Chelatococcus sp. YT9: one gene and its partner. The protein of the gene in region 1 interacts with the protein of each later gene in a pairwise test. Links are inferred from orthologs where the notes say so. Each region holds a gene or a part of one and is shown on either strand. Other genes may lie near its edges. The genes, in order: cyoB and KIO76_RS05745.

Evidence for each region.
Region 2: the proteins of cyoB (region 1) and KIO76_RS05745 interact in binary tests that used the Escherichia coli proteins (3 or more experiments, as listed by UniProt). The link is inferred for Chelatococcus sp. YT9 from one-to-one orthologs.

What each region holds. Positions count from the first base shown.
Region 1 is NZ_JAHBRW010000002.1:1,799,934-1,811,406, forward strand. The notes cover bases 2,918-5,826. They hold cyoB (cytochrome o ubiquinol oxidase subunit I), read left to right. Parts: upstream 2,918-3,324; coding sequence 3,325-5,328; downstream 5,329-5,826. Other genes in these bases: cyoA (ubiquinol oxidase subunit II), read left to right, coding at 2,918-3,310; cyoC (cytochrome o ubiquinol oxidase subunit III), read left to right, coding at 5,332-5,826. In the rest of the region: KIO76_RS28140 (substrate-binding domain-containing protein), read right to left, coding at 1-294; KIO76_RS28145 (MFS transporter), read right to left, coding at 627-1,943; more of cyoA, read left to right, coding at 2,141-2,917; more of cyoC, read left to right, coding at 5,827-5,967; cyoD (cytochrome o ubiquinol oxidase subunit IV), read left to right, coding at 5,964-6,359; KIO76_RS28170 (SURF1 family protein), read left to right, coding at 6,356-7,189; KIO76_RS28175 (response regulator transcription factor), read right to left, coding at 7,190-7,723; KIO76_RS28180 (ATP-binding protein), read right to left, coding at 7,713-8,933; KIO76_RS28185 (IclR family transcriptional regulator), read right to left, coding at 9,123-9,860; KIO76_RS28190 (M24 family metallopeptidase), read left to right, coding at 10,147-11,473. UniProt on the Escherichia coli protein: Cytochrome bo(3) ubiquinol oxidase is the terminal enzyme in the aerobic respiratory chain of E.coli that predominates when cells are grown at high aeration.
Region 2 is NZ_JAHBRW010000001.1:1,263,521-1,275,004, forward strand. What follows is about bases 4,755-7,674. They hold KIO76_RS05745 (aminotransferase), read right to left. Parts: upstream 6,829-7,674; coding sequence 5,680-6,828; downstream 4,755-5,679. Other genes in these bases: KIO76_RS05740 (polyamine ABC transporter substrate-binding protein), read right to left, coding at 4,755-5,614; cobU (bifunctional adenosylcobinamide kinase/adenosylcobinamide-phosphate guanylyltransferase), read left to right, coding at 7,212-7,674. In the rest of the region: KIO76_RS05715 (1-aminocyclopropane-1-carboxylate deaminase/D-cysteine desulfhydrase), read left to right, coding at 1-118; KIO76_RS05720 (succinylglutamate desuccinylase/aspartoacylase family protein), read left to right, coding at 115-1,170; KIO76_RS05725 (ABC transporter substrate-binding protein), read right to left, coding at 1,238-2,521; KIO76_RS05730 (glucokinase), read right to left, coding at 2,776-3,813; KIO76_RS05735 (hypothetical protein), read left to right, coding at 4,075-4,458; more of KIO76_RS05740, read right to left, coding at 4,517-4,754; more of cobU, read left to right, coding at 7,675-7,739; cobO (cob(I)yrinic acid a,c-diamide adenosyltransferase), read left to right, coding at 7,792-8,400; KIO76_RS05760 (VOC family protein), read left to right, coding at 8,454-8,861; KIO76_RS05765 (cobyric acid synthase), read left to right, coding at 8,863-10,347; KIO76_RS05770 (OpgC family protein), read right to left, coding at 10,364-11,476. UniProt on the Escherichia coli protein: Shows aminotransferase activity with methionine and histidine as substrates, and to a lesser extent also with phenylalanine.

The DNA of each region.
Region 1 (11,473 bases):
CAGCATCAGGTCGTGTTCATGGCGCGCGAGTTCTTCACCGACCGTCACGAGAAGCTCACTAAAGACGGGCTCGTGGAAATGCCCAGGGTCGGTAGGCAGGACGAAAGCAACCGTCTCGCCGACACCGCGCCGCAGCCGACGCGCGGCAGGATTGGGCCGATAACCCATCTCCTTGGCGGCACGCTCGACACGCTCGCGCGTCGCAGCCGCGACGTCGGAATAGCCATCGAGCGCCCGTGAGACGGTCGTTATCGACAGGCCGAGATGCGATGCGAGCTTGCGCAGCGAGGTCATGCGTTCCCTCCACCCATCGTCCCCATGATGCGTGACGGAATCCAAAACGTTTTGGAAACAAGCCGCCAAAGGCTCACCTTGTCAAGACGCGCTGCAGCAAGCCGTGCACAGGAAGGTTTCGCACACGCGAAAAGGACACCACGCGAGGTATAGGCTTCCCTAGCGAATGTGAAACGTAAAGCTCCGCGAAATCGGCGATGCTTCGATCCGAAGCTAGGTCGCGCCCGATGCGGGGGTAATCGACAGCCAAAAAAAAACGGGCCCTTCAGGGCCCGCATGTCGTTCTTTCGAGAGGAGTAGGTATCGGCTGATAGAAGCTCTCAGCCAGCGCCTTACTCATGTGCCTCGGACTGCCAGTTCAACCGGATGGCCAGGATTGTGCAGATCGCGCCCGACAGCAGATAGGCGCCGGCTGACAGGAGCCCGAAATTGGCGGACAGCAGCAGCGCCACGAGCGGAGCAAATCCAGCGCCGAACAACCAAGCAAAATCGGAGGTGAGTGCCGAGCCGGTGTAGCGGTAGGCCGTCGCGAAATTCGAAGCCAGCGAGCCGGAGGACTGACCAAACGACAGGCCGAGCAGAATGAAGCCGAGGATCATGAAGACCGTCTCGCCAACCGCGCCGGCGTCGAGCAATTGCGGTGCGAAGCCGCTAAATGCCGCGATCGCAATCGCCGAACCCATCAGGAGGGAACGACGGCCGACACGGTCCGCGACAATTCCCGAGGCGAGGATCGCCACGATCCCGAACATCGCGGCGACCGCCTCAATGATCAGGAAGCGCGTGGGATTTTCTTTTGTGAACAGATAGATCCACGACAGCGGAAAGACCGTGACCATGTGAAACAGCGCGAAGCTGGCAAGCGGCGCAAAGCTACCACTCGCCACAATGTGCCCCTGCTTGCGCAGTGTCTCGCCGACAGGCGATGGCTCAAGAGCACGGCTCTCGAACAGTTCCGTATATTCCGGGGTCACGACAATACGCAGGCGCGCGAAAAGGGCGACCACATTGATCGCAAAGGCGACGAAGAAGGGGTAACGCCAGCCCCAGCTGTAGAAATCTTCCGCCGACAAATTGCCGACGAAGAAGGCGAACAGGACACTCGCTACGATCAGGCCGAGCGGAGCGCCAAGTTGGGGAAGCATGGCATACCAACCACGCCGCTCCTCGGGCGCGTTCATGGCCAGAAGCGAGGCAAGGCCATCCCAGGCGCCACCCAAGGCGAGGCCCTGGCCGATTCGCAATATCGCAAGTACCCAGACAACGGCAATACCGACCCGGTCGTAGCTCGGCAGAAAGGCTATCGCGACGGTCGAGCAGCCAAGAAGGAACAGCGCGATCGTCATTTTCGCGCTTTTTCCATATGCGCGGTCAATGGCGGTGAATATCGCGGTGCCGATCGGGCGAGCGACGAAAGCCAATGCGAATATGGCGAAGGAGTAGATCGTCCCTGTCAAAGGATCGACGAATGGAAACACCAGTCGTGGAAAGACGATAACAGAGGCAATTGCATAGACGAAGAAATCGAAGAACTCGGACGTCCGTCCAATGACGACCCCGATCGCGATCTCGCCCGGATTGACCACGCCGTGGGGTTGAGCGTGCACCCGCCGCGCGTCTCTCTCCAATGTCGATGACGCAGGCGCCATGATGTTCGCACCGCTAGCCAAATGTCGTTCCTCGCTTGGCATCCTGACGCTATCTGATAGCGTTCGCAAGTCTAGTCTCAAGTCGCCTTGTGTCTCATGCCGGCCTGACACGGCATTGGACATTTTGTCCAATGTCCCTTTTGCTGCAGCGCAGCTAGCGGTGCCGACCAATGATGGATCTGGCCATGGGTAAGCTTGTGAGCAAACTTCGCCTTTTCGCTCTGCTGCCGCTCGCGGTTTTGCTGACTGGCTGCAACTTCGTTGTGATGAGGCCTGCCGGCGACGTTGCCGAGCAGCAGCGCGACCTCATTATCGCCTCCACGATCCTCATGCTGCTCATCATCATTCCGGTGATGGTGCTCACGGTCATATTCGCGTGGCGTTATCGGCATACGAACAAGGACGCGCCGTACGATCCGGAATGGTCGCATTCCACACAGCTTGAGCTTGTTATCTGGGCTGCGCCTCTTCTGATCATCATCTGCCTTGGGGCCCTTACCTGGATGGGGACGCATCTGCTGGATCCGTATCGCCCTCTTGATCGCATTGCGCCGGGGGAGCCCGTTCCCCGGGATGTGCAGCCCCTGGAGGTCCAGGTCGTCGCATTAGATTGGAAATGGTTGTTCATCTATCCCGAGCACCAGATCGCGCTCGTCAATGAATTTGCGGCGCCAGTGGATCGCCCCATCCGTTTCCGCATCAGCGCTTCATCGGTGATGAACTCGTTTTACGTGCCTGCGTTGGCTGGGATGATCTATGCGATGCCCGGGATGGAGACCAAGCTTCATGCGGTCATCAACAAGGCAGGTGACTATCAAGGCTTCTCGGCCAACTATAGCGGCGCAGGGTTCTCGGGAATGCGCTTCACGTTCCGCGGGCTTCCCGACGCCGAATTCGACGCCTGGATCGCACAAGTCAAGGCTTCGAGCGAAAACCTCGGCCGGGAGGAATATCTCGAGCTCGAAAAACCCAGCGAGAACGTGCCGGTTCGCCGCTTTGGAACCGTCGATCCGCAGCTGTTCGCCGCCATCGTCAATCGTTGCGTCGAACCGGGCAAGATGTGCGCCCACGAGATGATGGCGATCGACGCACAAGGCGGCCTCGGCCTTGCCGGGATCGATTTGATGCGCTTGCATTATGACAAGACCGCCAGACGCGGCGCATTTTTCGGCCCCACACCGACCTATCTCGTCAGCATCTGCTCCGTCGAGGAGGCGAACGCCGCGCTCAATCAAGGTGCCGTCAAGCCATTGCCCATCTCGGGTTCGCCGATCCTCGGCGTTGGCCTGCCACGTCCTTCGTTCACGCCTTCACCATCGCCGCGCGCCTCCTGGCTTCTTGACATGCGCCAGTCGCAAAGATCCTGATCGGCTCGATTGATATGACTGATCCTACTGCGAACTACAGCTTTCTTCTCGGGCGGTTCAGCCTGGAATCCCTGCCCCTGAATGAGCCCATCGTTGTGGTGACCTTCGTGGTCGTCGCCCTCCTCGGAGCCTGTCTTCTCGGCGCGATCACCTATTTTCGCCTGTGGGGCTATCTCTGGCGCGAGTGGTTCACCACTGTAGACCACAAGCGCATCGGCATCATGTATATGGTGCTCGGCATAGTCATGTTGCTGCGCGGCTTTTCCGACGCCATCATGATGCGCCTGCAACAGGCAATCGCCTTCAATGGAAGCGAAGGCTATCTCGACGCGCATCACTACGACCAGATTTTCACGGCTCACGGCGTGATCATGATCTTTTTCGTGGCCATGCCGCTGGTGACCGGCTTGATGAACTACGTCGTGCCGCTGCAGATCGGGGCACGCGACGTCTCGTTTCCGTTCCTCAACAACTTCAGCTTCTGGATGACGGCGGGTGGCGCGGTCATCGTGATGATGTCGCTATTTATCGGGGAGTTCGCCAAGACCGGCTGGCTCGCTTATCCACCATTGTCGGGGATCCAGTACAGTCCGGATGTTGGCGTTGACTACTACATATGGGCGCTGCAGGTCGCGGGCGTCGGGACGACCTTATCGGGCATCAACCTGATTTGTACGATCGTTAAGATGCGTTGCCCCGGCATGACGATGATGAAGATGCCGATCTTCACCTGGACGTCGCTCTGCACGAACGTGCTCATCGTGGCATCTTTCCCTGTTCTGACCGCCGTCCTCGTGCTCCTGTCGCTCGATCGTTACGTAGGGACCAATTTCTTCACGAACGATTTCGGCGGCAACCCGATGATGTATGTCAACCTCATCTGGATCTGGGGGCATCCGGAGGTTTACATTCTTATCCTGCCGGCATTCGGCATCTTCTCCGAAGTCGCCTCGACTTTCTCAGGCAAGAGGCTTTTCGGGTATACGTCCATGGTCTACGCGACCGTGTGCATCACGATCCTGTCCTACCTCGTATGGCTGCACCACTTCTTCACCATGGGTTCCGGCGCGAGCGTCAATTCGTTCTTCGGCATCACGACGATGATCATCTCGATCCCCACCGGCGCGAAGATCTTCAACTGGCTGTTCACGATGTATCGCGGGCGGATCCGGTTCGAGCTGCCGATGATGTGGACGGTCGCCTTCATGCTGATCTTCGTAATCGGCGGCATGACGGGCGTGCTCCTTGCCGTCCCGCCGGCAGACTTCGTACTCCACAACAGCCTGTTTCTCGTCGCGCATTTCCATAACGTCATCATTGGCGGCGTGTTGTTCGGCCTCTTCGCCGGCATGACATACTGGTTCCCGAAGGCATTCGGCTTCAAGCTCGATCCCTTTTGGGGCAAGATGTCGTTTTGGTTCTGGGTGTCCGGCTTCTTCTTCGCCTTCATGCCACTTTATGTGCTCGGCTTGATGGGCGTTACACGGCGGCTGAGGGTCTTCGACGACCCCTCGCTCCAGATCTGGTTCGTGATAGCTGGTTTCGGCGCCTTCCTGATCCTGTGCGGGATCCTCTCATTCCTTCTGCAGATCGCCGTCAGCATCATGAAGCGGGACCAGTTGCGCGATACAACAGGCGATCCCTGGCACGGCCGGACCCTCGAATGGGCCACCTCATCGCCGCCTCCGGACTACAACTTCGCCTTCACGCCCGTCGTGCACGACGGTGATGCCTGGTGGGATATGAAGGCCCGGGGGTACGAGCGCCCCCTGGAAGGCTTCAGGCCCATCCATATGCCGAGCAACACAGCCGCCGGCGTGATCCTTGCTGGTTTCAGCGTCGCCCTCGCCATCGGCCTGATCTGGTATGTCTGGTGGCTCGCGGCGCTGAGCTTCGTTGGCCTCCTGGCGACAGCGATCGGGCACACCTTCAACTACAAGCGCGATTTTTACATTCCCGCCGATGAGGTTGCGCGCACCGAGACCGAGCGCACGCGCCTTATCGCGGCTCAGGTGTAAGTCATGACAACAGTCGTTAGCACCGCGAAGGCCGAACCAGGCGCCCCTACCTTCTATCTCGTGGAGGAGCATCACCACGAGGAGGGGTCGAGCACACTGCTCGGCTTCTGGATCTATTTGATGAGCGACTGCCTCATCTTTGCAGTCCTGTTCGCGACCTTCGGGGTGCTCGGCGGCAACTTCGCCGCGGGGCCGGGGCCGAAGGACCTCTTCGACCTTCCCCTGGTCGCCCTGAACACATCGATGCTCCTGTTTTCGTCGATCACATATGGTTTCGCCATGCTGACCATGGCGCAGGGGCGGGTCGCGGCTACTCAGATCTGGCTCGCGGTCACGGGCCTCTTCGGCCTCGCGTTCCTCTCGATCGAACTCTACGAGTTCACGCATATGTTTCATGTGGGTGCTACCCCCCAACGCAGCGCGTTCCTGTCCTCGTTCTTCGCGCTCGTCGGCACCCACGGTCTTCATGTGACATTCGGCACGATCTGGCTTGTGACCCTGATGGTTCAGGTGCACCAGCGCGGTCTGATCGCTGCGAACAGGCGACGCCTCATGTGCCTCAGCATGTTCTGGCACTTCCTGGACGTTATCTGGATCGGCGTCTTCACCTTTGTCTATCTCATGGGAATGCTTCGATGAGCACCGACGGTCACGCCGCTCACGCGTCTACCCACGACCAAGGTCACGATAGCCACAACGCTGGTCCCTCGCATGGAACGCTGCGCAGCTATCTCATCGGCTTCGCGCTGTCCGTGGTTTTGACGGCCGTGCCCTTCTGGCTCGTGATGGCGCGTCCTATCGCGAGCAATGAAGTGACTGCCGTCGCGATCATGGCCTTTGCCATCGTGCAGATCGTCGTTCACATGATCTACTTCCTGCATATGGACTTCCGCTCAGAAGGTGGATGGACGATGATGGCTCTCGTCTTCACGCTTATCATCGTCTTCATCGCGCTCTCCGGATCGCTCTGGGTCATGTATCACCTCGACACCAATATGATGCCCGGCCATGCGACGGGCCAGGCTCCGTGACGGGCTTCTCCGGCATGGCACGCGCTGCCGATCTACATGATCGGACGCGTGAGCCTGCCGGCGGCCGAGCACCAGCGGCCATTCCGAGCGACCCGGCTCCTCGCTCGCCATGGGTGCTCGCGCTGCTCGGCATCCTCGCCATCATCGGGGTCGCCGGTTTTACGGCGCTTGGCGTTTGGCAGATAGAACGGCGCGCCTGGAAGCTTGATCTCATCGCCCGTGTTGATAGCCGGATTCATGCGCCCGCGATCGCCGCACCGGGGCCTGACGCTTGGCCGCGGATCGACACAGCCAACGACGAATATCGCCGGGTCGTCGTCACAGGCCATTTTCTCAATGACCGCGAAACGCTGGTCCAGGCGGTAACGGAGCGTGGGGGCGGCTATTGGGTGCTGACGCCGCTCCGTACCGCCACCGGCTTCACCGTTCTCGTCAACCGTGGTTTTGTGCCGCCCGAATTGCGCGATGCGGCGGCACGCGCAGCGGGCCAGATTTCCGGTGAGACGACGGTCACTGGCCTCTTGCGCCTCACCGAGCCACAGGGAGCGCTTCTGCGCACGAATGATCCGGTCAATGATCGCTGGTATTCGCGCGATATCGCCGCCATCGCCGGGGCGCGCGGGTTGTCCGGCACGGCTCCGTATTTCATTGACGCAGATCGCGTTGCCGCATCGCTCTCAACACCGGTGGGGGGCCTGACGATCATAAATTTTCCCAACAACCATCTCGTCTATGCGCTGACCTGGTTCGGTCTTGCCCTGATGGTCCTGGCGGCTGCCATTTTCGTCTTTCGCGGCGAGTACCGATTGCGGCGGGGCCTGCCGCCCTAGTCAGCTAACCTGCTTTTTCTCGAGCTTGCGCGCCAATGTTCGCCTGTGCATGCCAAGCCGCCGAGCTGCCTCTGAAATGTTGAAGTCCGTCTCCACAAGGGTCTCGTGGATGCGCTCCCATTCCAGCGTCTTGATGGACGTCGGACGTACAGTCATGGGTACCGAGGGATCGCCCTCCCCGCGTCCCCACGCGGCCTCGATCTCGTCGGTATTGGCCGGCTTCGCCAGATAGTGGCAGGCGCCCAGTTTGATCGCCTCCACAGCGGTCGCGATACTCGCAAAGCCGGTCAAGACGACGATCTTCATCTCTGGATCGTGCTGGTGCAGCATCTTCACGCATTCAAGTCCGGAGCCGCTGGCAAGCTTGAGGTCGACCACGGCATAGGCCGGCGCCATCTGCTGCAGGGCGCTCCGTGCTGCGTCGATGCCATCGCTCACTGCAACCTCATAGCCGCGGCGCTCGAACGACTTTCGCAGTGCCTTCGCGAAGGAAGCATCGTCTTCAATGATGAGAAGAGACGGGTTAGCGTCCACGGCTGCCTCCTGATGAGAGCGACGCGATGGGCAACGTGAGGGTGACCGACGCACCGCCGCGGGGATGGTTCTCGGCCTTGACGTTTCCGCCGAGCTTTCGCACGACATTCATGACCAGGAACAGCCCGAGACCACCACCCGGTCTGTTCTTGCTCGAACGGTAGGGCTTGCCCAACTCGGCGAGAATCCTTTCATCGAAGCCTGGTCCCACATCGCTGACCGTCAGAATGAAATCATCCTCATGTCGCCGGACTGTAACCCCGATCCAGTTCGGCGAGGCCTCGTGGGCGTTGTCAAAAATGTTGAAGATGACCTGCTTCAACGCCGGGTCCGAGATAATGGCGGCATCGGGGCTGAACGCGCTGACATAGTCGACATGCGCTGGCGAGCGACTAGAGCGCCACTCCTCGACCAGGTCATCGATGAACCCGTTGACTGTCGTTCTGACGGTGCCCTCGCCTCTCGCCTCGCCTGACGACATCAGGATGCCTGAGACGATCTGCTTGCAGCGATCGACCTGATTTTGCATTTCGCAGATCTCCTCGAGCAAGTCAGCATCCGCCCGGAATTCCGGCATACGCTGCCAGTCGTTGAGGATGACCGAAAGCGTCGCGAGCGGCGTACCGAGTTCATGCGCAGCGCCCGACGCCAGCAGCCCCATGCGGACGATGAGTGCCTCCTCGGCTGATTGCTGACGCATGGCCGCGAGCCGCGCATCGCGATCGCGCAGGTTGCGATTGATGCGTGTCGTGAAGAGCACGAGCAGACAGGCAGCGAGAATGAAGCATACGAACATGCCCTGGATGTGGAGACTGAAAAGCTCGTGGCCGTCGCTGAGCGGAAGGGGAAGTGGACGATAAAGGCTTGTGAGCGCAAAGAAGCAGCCGCTGGCTATGGCGAGAAGCGCCCAGACGAGGCGTTCCTCCAGAAGCACAGCCCCGAGTGTGATCTGTAGAAGATAGAGCGATACGAAAGGATTGGAAGCACCACCGCTGAGAAACAGCTGTACCGTCAGGGCGGCAACGTCGAGGACGAGCGCCAGAAACAGCTCCGTGTCCGACACCTCCGCGCGCAGCCGGTATCGGAGCAAGCTGCCGATATTGAGCAGTACCAGGCAGGCGAGCACCGCGACCATCGGCCAAAGCGGCAGCGGTATTTCAAACCAGAACTGGACGAAGACGATCGTGATGATCTGCCCGCATACCGCCAACCATCGCAAGTGAATGAGTAGGAGCAGGTTTTTCTTGTTTGTTGTGTCAAGAACGGGAATCGCCGTCTTCCTCGCTGATCACCTTGGGACCGGAAAGCCCACGGTCCCGCACGGCGCTTGCGAAAGAAGCGCCCATGTGGTGCGTTATAGGCAATCCGTGGCCAAAGATCACGCTCGTCGTAATCTCCTTTAGCGAATGGTACTGATGCGCAGCCCGGCCGCCGCGCGCTCCAGCTCCCCGGCGAGCTTCTGTGCGGTCTGCCCCATTTCTTCAAGGCGTCCGTTGTCGAAATAGACGGTCGCCCCGTTGATGCTGACCGCAATTCGCACCGTCCCGTCAATCAGGAAGGTGGATGCGACACCGCAGGTTCCGACATCACACTCGTTGTAATCGAAGGCGAAGCGTCGCTCGCGCGCTGCCGCCAGCTCGCGGCGCAGTTGCTCGGCGCTCTTGGGCGGGGCCGGCGGGAGCTGCTTCAGGAACCCCTTCCAGTCATCTGCGGGCAATACGCTCACGAGCGCCTTCCCTACGGCGGTCAGCAAGGCTGGAGACCGTTGTCCCACGAAGGAATTGATCTGCAATTGCCGATTTCCAGGCGCCCGCTCGATGACCACAATGTCGGTTCCATCGAGAATAGCGAGATGGATAGTGTCGGATGTCTGCTCCGCATAGCGGACGAGAGTGGGGCGCAGTACCTCCACGAAGCTCAGGCTGCGCTTTTTCTGTTCGCCGAGCTCGAGGAGCCGATATCCAAGCGCGTAGCGTCGCGCTTCAAAGGACAGATAATGATGCTCGACAAGAGTTGCGAGCAGTCTGTGGGCCGTGCTGCGCGACATATCGGCGGCTGACGCAATTCCGGCAAGGGTGTCGGTGCCTGCCGCAACGAGCTCGATCAACTTGATCGCCTTGGTAATGACGAGGCTCATGGGAGCATCGCCCGCGCGTCCCCGGCGGCAAGGCCGGCGTTCCCGTTGATGTGTTCTGGCACAAGCTCCCCCTCTTCCTTCCCTGTCCACGCTCATACGACAAACGACCCCGGCTATCAATACTTGTCCCAATATTTGGGACGAAACTCCTGACTATTGACATACCCGAACGGATAGTGCGATGCTCCTCACAAGAACGGTTTCCTGCGCGAACCGCAGGCATTTGCTGACAATATTTGCGCGATTGCGCAAATAAGAAGCATAGCAATTAAAATCCGAGGGGCTAATGAAGTCGCGCGTGTATATTGGGCGAGACCGCATATCTGATATTCTTGGGAGAAGTTTCTGGAACGAGCTTACGTTCCCGAAGATATTCAAAGACAGTGCGAACAGCATTGGTCCCGTTCTGATCGAAAACGACGGCAATGCATCCATGGTGATTGGAGCATTCGATGCAGCCGCCTTCCAGACGGCGACAAAGGCCATCCCTTTTGAAACCTTCGCTAGCTATTTCAGCTGGAATGACCCGCCTGGACGTCGTCCCCAATCGTTTACTGAGGCCGTGCGTAGACTGGCTGGCGATGGGCTGCTGGACATTGACGCAGATATGCCGATTGGGCGCTTTGATGCGTTGGCACAGTCAGGTCCTGTGGCTATCGCAAACACGAGCGAGTTGCACCAGCCCATGGGGCCGTGTTTCCTGTATCGCAAGCGTCGGCAGGATATAGAGGCACAGTGGCACGCCTCGCGCGATACGGATGTTCCAGCGCTGACTCCTTTTGTGTCTTCGCTGCGCTTTGGGCCTGAACTGGTCAGTAGCCTATCGACTGAACCGCTAGGATTTGCCGTTCTCGACAGACTGTGCAGAGAGGCGGATCTCGGCGCGATCTACGTGAGCGCTCCCTTCAACGTGGAGATGTTTACAGGGCTGCCTTGCAGCGTTGCTGATCGATACGGCACGACGGCTCTTTATATCCCTGAAAGCGACGAGATCCTCATCATCTCCCGCGACAGCATCGAACGTGCAGATTTCATTCCGGCCGGCCGCGCGCCGAGCCTGATAGCCGCTCTCCGTAACAGCAGAAATCAAAAGCTTGCTATCGAGCGCGAGCATCTGGCTGTCGGGATCGGTCAGGCACTCGCAAATGATGGATTTGTTCTTGCTGACGCAACCTACGCCCTGCGCCGTTGGCAGGACGAACGCGCTGGAACGGATCTCCTTTATTTCATTACTGCGGCGAACGCGGTGCTCCACGGTATCGATCACGCCACTCAATTCATGAAGTATAGGCTCGGTAGCGGGTTGACGGAGAACGAAGTCGCCGCCGTCTATCACCAAGGTGTGCAGAATTTTGCGGCCATGGTCGGCATGGATGGCCGCATCCATCCATATTTCGATATCATTCACTCGGGCGAACGGACGCTTTTACCTGCGATTGCCGGAGACTATCCGCTTAAAAGCACCGACAAAACAATCAAGTTCGATATGGGCCTTCTGGTCACCGATGCTTTCGGCTGCGTGCGCGGCTGCTCGGATATCGCACGCAGTGTCTCCCCCGACGCGGGCCTGCAAGCCGCGCATGACGAACTTCGACAGCTTCTGGTGGACAAAC
Region 2 (11,484 bases), on another replicon or contig:
CACCGCGGTAAGGACGGGCGCGATCAAGCCGGAGCATTCTGTCGTGTTCCTGCATTCCGGCGGCACACCCGGTCTCTTCACCCATGCGGAAGCGCTCGCCAGGGGGGCGGCGGCGTGAGTCCAACGTCGAGTGCCCGCCAACCCGGGCCGGCACGGCTCGATATCCCGCTTGACCGACCAGGACGCACCATCGGCGCGTTGCGCCTGCCGTGGTCGCACGACCGTTCCGCGTATGGCCAGATCGTGATCCCGGTCATCGTGATCAACGGCGCCCCCGGGCCGACCGTGCTATGCACCGGGGGGGTCCACGGCGATGAATATGAAGGGCCTATAGTCCTTGGCGCGCTCGGTCGCGACCTCATGCCTGAAGATATCAGGGGCCGCCTCATCATCGTGCCCACCGCCAATCCGCCGGCGGCACTGGCCGGCCGACGCACCTCGCCCATCGACGGCGGCAATCTCGCGCGCCTGTTCCCGGGCGAGGCGAGCGGCAGTCCCACGAGCCAGATCGCCGAAGGGATCACCCGGCTTCTCCTGCCTGAAGCCGACTATCTCCTGGATTTCCACAGCGGCGGCAGCACACTCGACTATCTGCCCTGCGCCTTCGGCCGTCTGCCAGAGGACAAGGCCCTGGCAACGCGCGTGCTGGATCTGCTCGCAGCCTTCGGGGCACCGGTGACGGCGGTGGTGAAGCGTCCCGAAGCGAAGGGGACACTCGTAGCCACGGCCCTGGATCTGGGCATCGTCGCCATGGCGACGGAACTTGGCGGAAGCGGCGGCGTCACACAACAAACCGTGGCCATCGCAGCCGCCGGCCTGCGCCGTGCGCTTGCCCATGTCGGCATTCTCGTGAACAGCGGCTTAGGACCGGAAAGCGCATCGACACGGCTCCTCGCGGTGGGCGGCGAGCATTTCCTGCGGTGTCCTGGCCGAGGCCTCTTCGCTCCCGCCTTCATGCTCGGCGATACCGTTGCGTCCGGCGCCGTGGCTGGCTGGCTGAGTGATCCCGAACGGCCCGAACGCGCGCCGGAACCGCTTCATTTCGCGGCGGCCGGCGTCGTCATCTGCCGGCGCGTCCCGACGCTCGCTGAAGCGGGAGACGTTCTTGTCCATCTCGGCGAAGACACGAGCCCGGAGGCCCTGATCGAGGCGGCCTGCCCGTGCGCCTAAAGCAGGCGCGGCCATCCCGGTTAGCCGGAAACGACCGCGCCCTTCCCCCTCTTATTCCACCAGTTTCTCAGCCAACCAGCTTCTGGACCGTCACCGTCAGCTCATCCATCGCCTGCTGAGGCGTTTTCATGCCGAGCACGACCGTTTCCGCTTGCTCCTTGAACAAGTCGGCGGCGCGGGCGGCATTATCAAAGGCCGGTAGCGGCACGCGGGAGACCTGGAGCACCTTGCGCTCCGCTTCCGCATAGGGGAGAGCCTCCTTGATGCGCGGATCATCATAAGTGGAGCCACGAACCGGCCCGTTGCCGTTAAGCGCGGCTGCCAGTGTCGCCTCCTTCGAGGACATGGCCTTGATGAAGGCCCAGGCCAGTTCCTTGTTCTTGGAGTTCTTGGGTATCGCCATGCTCCAGAACTCGACCTTGGTGGGCGCCACCTCGTATTTGCCCTTGAGGGCCTCAGCGATCGGGAAGTAGGTCGTCTTGATCTTGCCGGCGACCTGCGACTTGGCCGGATCATTGTAGAGGCCGTTGCGGCTCATGGAGCTCGCGGCCATGGCCGCCCGCCCCTGCTGCATCCAGGTATTGGCGTCTTCGGCCTTCATACCCGTGAGGTTTTTTGGCACCGCACCGGAAGTGTAGAGGTCACGGATCATGGTCAAAGCCGCCACCATCTCCTTGGAATTGGCGACGACCTTCATGTCGGGCGTGATGAAATCCGCATCCCAGGCTCGAGCGAGTGCGATAACCTCGGGATAGGCGACGCCCGGCAGGATGAAACCGACGACCGGCGTGCCGTCCGGCCGGGTGTAGGTGCATTTCTTGGCGACCTCGACGAATTCCTCGATTGTTTGCGGCGGTCCCTTGATGCCACGCTCGGCGAAGATCTCCTCGTTATAATGGAGACCTGTCGATGCATGCCGGAACGGCACCGCGTAAAGCTCATCACCAATGGTCACGCCCTTGACCAGGCCCGGAAACAGGTCCTTTGGATCCTCGACGGGATCCTTCGCCATCCTAGGACCAAGCGGCTCGAACAGCGTGGCGATGCGCGGGGTCGCATAGGTGTTGAGAATGAAAGCCACGTCGACGGTGGATTCCGCGAGTGAAGCCTCGCGGAACAAGCGGTCGTGCAGGGGCCCTGTCTCGAAAGTCACCCAATTGACCGTGTCACCGGTCGCCTTGGTGAACGCCTGAGTGACATCACCCCCCTTTGTACCGTTGGACACGTTCTGCATCACGCGATGCGCGAAGACGTTGATCTGCTTGCCTTCAGCGCGCAGCGACCCCGCGAAGGGCAGAAGCGCCGCGGTAGCGGCACCCGTTTTCAGAATTGTCCGTCTCGTCAGGCTCATATTTATCCCTCCCGCAAGCTTCATAGACCGGCCCGTTCGCCCGTGGCGTGGCTTCATTTGCCTTACTTTGCCCGCACATCGCGAGATTATCCGGATGTTTGCGGTAGGGCCATTCAAGGGGTCGTGTCGTAGAATAATTACATTCCAAAGCCGCTTCAACGAAGAAATTGCGACGCGCGGTGCCGGATTTCTGTAATAAAACTACAATATGGAGCGGCAAGCCTAGATATGGGTCCACAGACCACAGCCTCGCATCAGCGTCGAGCGAGCCTGCTCTCCCAATCCATGCGGTAACGATCCGGGGCGGCCGCCACGGCAGCCATGCCGAGCAGCACCGCTTTCTGCTCAATGACAAGCACAGTCGCGATGCGGCTCATAAAACCATCAACCGGGGCCTTTTCGGCGAAGATGGCCGCGAAGACACCGGGATCAATCAATGAATGGATCCGCGGCAGGATTCCGCCAGAAAGATAGACACCGCCGCGCGCGCCGAATGTCAGCGCGACATCGCCAGCAAAGCGCGCCAAGATCGCGAGGAACAGTCGCACCGTGTCGCGCGCCGCCGGATCGCTGCCATCGATCGCCGCTTCGACAAGCGGGGGCGGCTCACCGTAGCGCGGCTCTAGTCCTGCAACCGCGCATTGCGCCTTATAAAGCCTTAAAAGGCCCGGGCCGGACAGGACGCACTCCGCCGTCACCCGACCATCAACCCGCTCGATATGCGGCCAAAGCGCATATTCCTCATCTGTGACCGGGCCGAAGTCGATATGACCGCCCTCGCTTGCAACGGGGATGAACTGGCCCGCGCTCTCGATGAGGCCTGCGACACCAAGACCCGTCCCGGGTCCCAGCACCACCCGCGTTCCCGCTCGCGGCGCGAGATCGGGCGTGATGCGATGCAGCGCCTCACGCGGCAAGGCGGGCAGCGAGAGGGCCTGCGCCTCGAAATCGTTGAGCAGCAGACACTCCTCCAGGCCAAGCTCCTCGAGTAACGCCTGCTGGTCGAGCACCCAGCCGGCGTTGGTGAGCTGAATGCGTCCGTCGACCAGCGGCCCCGCGCCACATACGATCATCGAGCGGGGCGCCGGCAAGGGCGGGGATGCCGTTTCAGGAAAACCACCGCGCATGGCAGCGATCGCCGCGACGACACCGTCGTGGGCACTCGCATGCTCGTGCGTATGCAGTTGGACGGAAGCTTCAAGCGGCGCGCCAGGGGCTTCGACCAGCGCGAAGCGCGCATTGGTCCCACCGATATCGCCCACTAAAACGGGGTGAGGAAATGTTGCCGTCATCGTTCCTGTTAAACGAGAGCGTTGCACTGAGGGTTCCGTGGCCAGCGGGATCTCCGGAAATCCGGCGACATTGCGCGTCGGCGGACCTCTTGAGATGGCCTTGTCCCGCTTTGGCAGAGCGGGGTCAAGCGCGCGAGCCCGTCTCGTAGCGATCACCGCCATGCCGAAACAGATCAGGAAGACTTATGGCAAGACTGGTCGCAAGACCCTGGATAGGGCTATGCATGGCGCAGTATGGAGAGATGACAAGGACAGCGACGCATGCCATCCGGAACGACAGGCTCGAACCGCACGGTAGCCGCGCGATTTCTGAGCTTAGGCTTCACGACTCTGGTTGTCGGCTTGAGTCTCGCACCTGGCGCAGCGCAGGCGCAGGCGCAGGCCGGCACGCCCTCATGCAAGCGCGATCTCTTCGTTCTCGATTCAACGCTGCGCAACGCCTTGCGCAATCTGGAAGCCGTGGCTCAGGCGAGCGATGATGCCAAATGCAGCGCCTATCGCAAGCATGTCGATGTCATGCGTGAGGCGAGCAAAACCTTCGCCCGTTGCACGACAGGGCGTGAGCGCCAGGAGAACGTGGCTCAGATGGACGGGTCCGTCGCGGATTTCGAGGTGCTGATTCGCTCCCGCTGCACGAAACCTTGAGAAGGACGGGATCCCCATGGGGCAAGCCCGCCTTCCAGCAGTCCGTACGGCCTCGCTCTCAGCGCCCTGTCTTGATGCGCGTCCACAGACGCGTCGCGGTGCGCTGGGCCTGCTCGTTATAGGCCGTGTTGGTGAAAAGGCGTGACATGGTCTGCTCATCCGGATAGATGCCGGGATCGTTCAGGATCGCTGGATCGACATCCTTCTTGGCGGCCAGATTGCCGCTGGCATAATGCACGGCATTGGCGTTCCGCGCCGCGATCTCCGGCCTGTTCATGAAATCGATGAAGGCATGCGCCTCCGCGACGTTCTTCGCGTCCGCGGGGATCGCCATCGAGTCGAACCACATCAGCGCACCTTCCTTCGGAATGACATAGCTGATGTTGACGCCGTTCTTGGCTTCCTCGGCGCGGGCCTTCGCCTGGACGATATCCCCGGAATAGCCGACAGCCACGCAGATATCGCCGTTGGCGAGCGCGTTGATGTATTCGGATGAATGGAACTTGCGGATGTTGCCGCGCACCTTCATCAGGGCATCGGCCGCCTTGTTGAGATCCTTCGCGTCCTTCGAATCGGGATCGAGGCCGACGTAGTTCAGGACCCCGGGAAAGAGGTCCTCCGGGGAATCGAGCATATAGATGCCGCAGTCCTTCAATTTCGCCGCGACCTCAGGCTTCAGCACGAGATCCCAGGTATTCAGCGGCACATCGCCGAGCCGCTCCTTCACCTTGTCGACATTCAGGCCGATGCCCGTGGTGCCCCACATGTAGTTGACAGCATAGACGTTGCCAGGATCGAAGACGGTCAGCTTCTTGGCCACGTCCGGCCACATGTTGACCAGATTGGGGATCTTCGCCTTGTCGAGCGGCTGGAATACCTTGGCCTTGATCTCGCGCTGCAGGAACGGTCCGGACGGCACCACGATGTCATAGCCGGATTTCCCGGCTAGCAGCTTCGTCTCGACGATCTCGTTGTTGTCGTAGGTGTCGTACACGACCTTGATCCCGGTCTCCTTCGTGAACTCTTCGAGCACCGTCGGATCGATGTAGTCGGACCAGTTGTAGACGTTGACGGTCTTTTCCTGCGCCATGGCGACACCCGCCGCGGCGAGCGCGGCGATCGATACCAAGGAGCGAAGCATCAGAGAACGGATCATGCCGGCTGTTCCCAAGCTGGAGTGTGTTGCGTGTTTTGGAGTGTTGCCAAACAATGTGGGGCAGTTCAACGGCGCTGCACAAGCCCCTCCAACCGCTCCAGGGCGCGATCGAGGGTCGCGTCAGTCTTGGCGAAGCAGAAGCGCGCGACTGTGCGGACCGCGCCTTCCGCATAGAAGGCCGAAACGGGGATCGCGGCGACGCCACGCTCCGTCACGAGCCGCTTGCAGAAATCCACATCATCCGTCTCGCCGAGGGGAGCGATGTCCACATTGAGGAAATAGGTGCCGTGGCTCGGCAGCACGGTGAAGCCCCTCTCCTTGAGGCCATTGCTGAAACGATCCCGGCTGCGCTGGAAATCTGCCCGCATGCCGGTGAAATAGTCGTCAGCCTTGCCAAGGCCAAAGGCGACGGCCGCCTGCAGGTTGGGCGCCGTGGTGAAGGTCAGGAACTGGTGCGCCTTGGCGAGCACCTTGAGGATGTCCGGCGCCGCGCAGGCAAAGCCCACTTTCCAGCCTGTCAGCGAAAAGATCTTGCCCGCCGAGCCAATCTTGACGGTGCGTTCGCGCATGCCTGGCTCTGCCATCAGCGGACGATGGCGGCGCCCGTCGAACACCACATGCTCCCAGACCTCGTCACAGACCGCGATGGCGTCATGCTTGACGCAGAAGCGGGCGAGCAAGGCGAGGTCCTCCTCCGGGAAAACAACAGCGGAGGGGTTCAGCGGATTGTTGAACAGAACCACCTTTGTCTTATCCGAGAAGGCCGCGGCGAGCGCCTCTTCCGTCAGGCGCCAGTGCGGCGGCTGCAACGTGACGAAGCGCGGCACGCCACCCGCGCGCCGCACGAGTGGCAGATAGGCATCATACATCGGCTCGAAGAGCACGACCTCGTCGCCCGGTTCGATGAGCGCGAACAGGGCACCCGCAATCGCCTCCGTGGCGCCTGATGTCACCATCACCTCGTCCGCCGCAAGATCAAGGCCCTGATGATGGGCATAGTGCTGAGCGACCGCTTGCCTGAGCTCGGGCAGGCCCATCATCGGCGGATACTGGTTCCATCCGGAGATCACGGCTTCCGCCGCCTTGGCCCGCACGTCATCCGGGCCGGCGCCGTCGGGAAAGCCCTGCCCTAGGTTTACCGCTCCCGTCTCGCGAGCGAGCTGCGACATGGCTTCAAAGACAGTGGTAGGCAGGGAAGCGAAAATGCGGTTCATGGAGCGGCGCCTCTTAATGGGGTCAGCCTTAGCACCGCTGAAGGGTAGGCGAAATGGCATTCGTCTCCCACAGCACGGGACGCGGCGCCGAAGTATCGACCCTCCTGCAACATTTCGCGTGAGATTGCACAGTAAACGCGGGCCAGCGTGTGCCAGCGCACAGCCTGCGCGGAACTTCGGTGCACGTCGCGCCCACAAGATGCAGGTTTGTTTGACTTCGGGAGCAATGGCGCCGAATGTTTGGCTGTCGGCTCGGCAGGGCCGTCTGGCTGGACCGTTCTCCGGTGCCCCCTCCCAGCCTCGCGGACTTGCCGGGCCGGTTCCCGTTCCGGGGACCACCCGCGATGCCTTGCATTGCCCCTGAGGTCGTGACACCAATGGGCATGCCCCTGGCCAGCGCACCACGCCCCTTCCTGTCCCTGATTCTCGGCGGCGCCCGCTCCGGCAAGAGCCGCACGGCCGAGGCCCGCATCACATCCCTGCCGCAGCCGTGGATTTATCTCGCCACCTGTGAGCCTCGCGATGATGAGATGGCGGAACGCGTCGCCCATCATCGCGACCGTCGCTGCGGCGGATGGATCACCCGAGAGGAACCCATTGATATCGTCGAGGTGCTGGATGACGCCCCGCCCGGCGTCCCGATGCTCATCGACTGCCTGACCCTCTGGCTCACCAATGTGATGCTGGCGGAATACGACGTCAGCGGTGAATGCGACCGGCTGATCACCCGACTGGAGGCCAATGACCGGCCCCTCGTCGTCGTCAGCAACGAGGTCGGCCTCGGCATTGTGCCGGACAATGCGTTGGCCCGCACTTTCCGCGACCAGGCGGGCCTCATCAACCAACGCGTCGCGGCCATTGCCGATGAAGTGGTGATGGTCGCCGCCGGCCTTCCCCTGAAACTGAAATAGATCCGTTCACGGCCCGGGCTGCGCGCGGCCCATCAGAAACCCCGAGGACACCATGAGCCTGAACACCGACGATGCGCGCCATCGCGACAAGATGATCAAGCGGAAAGCCGCCCAGGATGCAGAGGTTGCCTCCAAGACCATCGAGAAAGGGCTCCTTATCGTCCACACGGGCAAGGGTAAGGGCAAGTCGACAGCCGCCTTCGGGCTGATGCTGCGGGCGCTCGGCCACGGCTGGCGGGTCGGTGCCGTGCAGTTCATCAAGGGCGCCTGGTCAACCGGCGAGCGCAAGGCGCTGGAGGCATTCGGCGACCAATTGCACTGGTACAGCATGGGTGAGGGCTTCACCTGGGAAACGCAGGACAAGGCACGCGACATCGCCGCCGCGACCCGCGCCTGGGCAAAGGCCCGAGAACTCATGGCGGACCCGGCCGTTCGCCTCGTCGTCCTCGATGAGCTCAATATCGCGCTGCGCTATGACTATCTTCCGCTGGACGAGGTGGTGACGACGCTCGCTGCGCGCCGCCCAGACTTGCACGTGATCGTCACGGGCCGCAATGCCAAGCCGGAACTCATCGCAGCCGCCGATCTCGTCACCGAGATGACCCTCGTGAAACACCATTTCGAGGCGGGTGTGCGCGCACAGGAAGGCATCGAGTTCTGATTCCATCCTGACGTCGCTGATACCAGTCGCGGCGTTCGACAGGGGCCATCGCCATGCGTTTGCTGGTCAATATAGACGTGCCGGATCTCGTGCAGGCCGTGGCTTTCTATACGGCGGCCTTCGGCCTTACGCCTGGGCGCCGCCTCGGAAAGACTGTAGTCGAGCTCGATGGAGGCCCGGTTCCGATCTACCTTCTCGAGAAAGCACCGGGCACGTCCGGCGCCGCCAACGATGCCCGGCGTTACGAGCGCCATTGGACGCCGATACATCTCGATATCCAGGTCGATGACATCGACATTGCCCTTGCCCGCGCCGTCGCGGCTGGTGCGACCGTGGAAAACGGCGTCAATACAACCGTCTGGGGCAAGATCGCCATCTGCGCCGATCCTTTCGGACATGGCTTCTGCCTGATCGAGTTCCAGAATCGCGGCTATGACGAAATCGTCGAAGCCGATGGCTGAAATGTCCTCTACCCCGGCCATCATGATCCAGGGCACCGGCTCCAATGTCGGTAAATCGCTCTTGGTCGCCGGCCTCTGCCGGTACTTCGTCCGCCAGGGCCTCAGGGTGCGGCCGTTCAAGCCGCAGAACATGTCGAACAACGCCGCCGCGGTCGAAGGGGGCGAGATCGGGCGGGCGCAAGCCCTGCAGGCGCGGGCGGCCAGGGTGGCGCCAACAGTCCATATGAACCCGATCCTCCTGAAGCCGGAGAGCGAGCGCGGCTCGCAGCTCATCGTCCATGGCCAGCGCTTCGGCCGGCTGGAGGCGCGCGATTTTACATCGAAGCGTGAGCGGCTGATGCCCTTCGTCATGGAGAGCTTCACGCGGCTTGCGGGTGAAGCGGACCTCGTGATCGTCGAGGGAGCAGGCAGCCCGGCGGAAACCAACCTCCGTGCCGGCGACATCGCCAATATGGGCTTTGCCCGCGAAGCCGGGGTGCCCGTCGTTCTCGCCGGCGATATCGATCGTGGCGGAGTGATCGCCAGCCTCGTCGGCACCCACGCGGTGCTGGACGGGGCCGACAGGACGATGATCCGCGGCTTCCTCATCAACAAGTTCCGCGGAGATCCGACCCTGTTTGCCGCCGGTCTCGACACCATCGCGGCGCGCACCGGCTGGCCATCCATCGGCGTCCTGCCTTGGTTTCCGCACGCGGGCCGCCTGCCCGCTGAGGATGCGATGGACCTCCGGCAAGGGCCGCCGAACACGAACGGAACCATCCGCATCGCGGTCCCGGTGCTGCCACGCATCGCAAATTTCGACGATCTCGACCCGCTCCGGCTTGAACCATCGGTGAGACTGACATTCGTCGAACGCGGTCTACCGCTGCCGGGTGATGCCGATCTCATCATCCTGCCTGGCTCGAAGACGACGATTGCCGACCTCGCGGTATTCCGGGAGGAAGGCTGGGATGTTGACCTCGCGGCCCACATCCGGCGAGGCGGCGCGGTTCTCGGCCTATGTGGCGGCTATCAGATGCTCGGGCGGACGATCGCCGACCCCGACGGCCTCGAAGGTCCTCCCGGCATGGTCGACGGCCTCGGGCATCTCATCGTCGATACGGTGCTGGGGGGAGACAAGACGGTTCGGCCCGTCAGGGCGCTCGCCCTGGACCACTCTGAGCCACTCGAGGCCTACGAAATCCACCTTGGCCGCAGCGGTGGCGCCGATTGTGCCCGCCCTCTCTTCCAGATCGACGGACGGCTTGAAGGCGCTCGCTCGCCAAACGGCCGAGTGCTGGGCACCTATCTGCACGGACTATTCACGGCAGATGCCTTCCGCCGCGCATTTCTAAGGTGGCTTGCGGACAGGCCAGCAGACGGACCGGGCACGCCGCCACTCGCCTATGAGGCGACGATAGAGTCGACGTTGGATGAATTAGCGGCCCATATGGGCCGCCATCTCGATACCGACGCCCTGCTCTCGATCGCGCGCAGCTGGAGATGATCCCGGTGTTGCGGGATCAAGCGATCTTGGCTTTGGGCGGTTCCCCCGTGGCGACATCGCGACGGTCGCTGAGATACAGTGCGATGGCATAGAGCAGGAGCAGACCCCCGCCGATGAACAGAAGATCATCGATGAAGCCGGTGTTCCGCATCCCGATCACGATCTGGCCAATCGCGCTCAGGATCGAGCCCGCGGCGAAGACCGGCAGGCTCTGACGGCCGATCACGCACAGCGGCGCAAACAGGCTACCGCTCTTTGCCATGAGGGTCAGGCCCGAGTGGTAAAGCACATAGGCGAGCGCCAGGAAATGGATCATCCGGATCGGCGCCAGATTGGTCTTGCTCATGTCGACCACGCTGTTGAGCTGTTCCGGCAGCAGCGGCAGAAACCCGAATGCTTTCGTGATCACAAAGGCGGAGGCGGCCAGGATCACGACGCTCGCGGCAAAGATGCGGCGATCGAAACTGATGTCCTCACCCTGGCGCAGGCGCAAGCCGATGAAGACACCCGCCGCGAACAGGAATTGCCAGGTGAAGGGATTGAAGAACCATCCGCCGTCGACTGGCCAGGTCGGGAAGTTCCAGCCATATTCACGGGCGAAGAGATAGATCAGCGCCGCGGAGCCCAGCATCAAGCGATCATCGACGCGCGCCAGGAGAAGCAAGGCCGGAGCCCACAGCAGGAAGACGATATACATCGGCAGAATGTTGAAATAGCCGAGCTGGTGGCTCAGGCCGGTGACGGCCACCACAGCGCGCATCGGATTGGACAGGAAGAGATCCCGCCCATGTTCGTGCATGATCGTGTCATCGTCGAAAATCAGCGCGCCTATGGCAAAAATGGCGATGGCCATAAACGACATGGCGATCTGCACGCCATAGAGGGTCACCGCCCGGCTCACGATGGCGCGAAGTCCTCGCCACGACTGGTTCCCCAAGAAACGCCCGCCGTAAGCGAGCGCTACCGAAACGCCGGCCAGAAACACGAACGCCTCGGCGGAATCGCTGAAGCCGACGTGGCGATGGGTCATAATCTCGAAACCGTTGCCAGGCACATGATTGATGAAAATCATTGCGAGGACGATGCCACGCCAGAAATCAATGCCGTCAATCCGCTTCGATCCGCTCATCACCATGT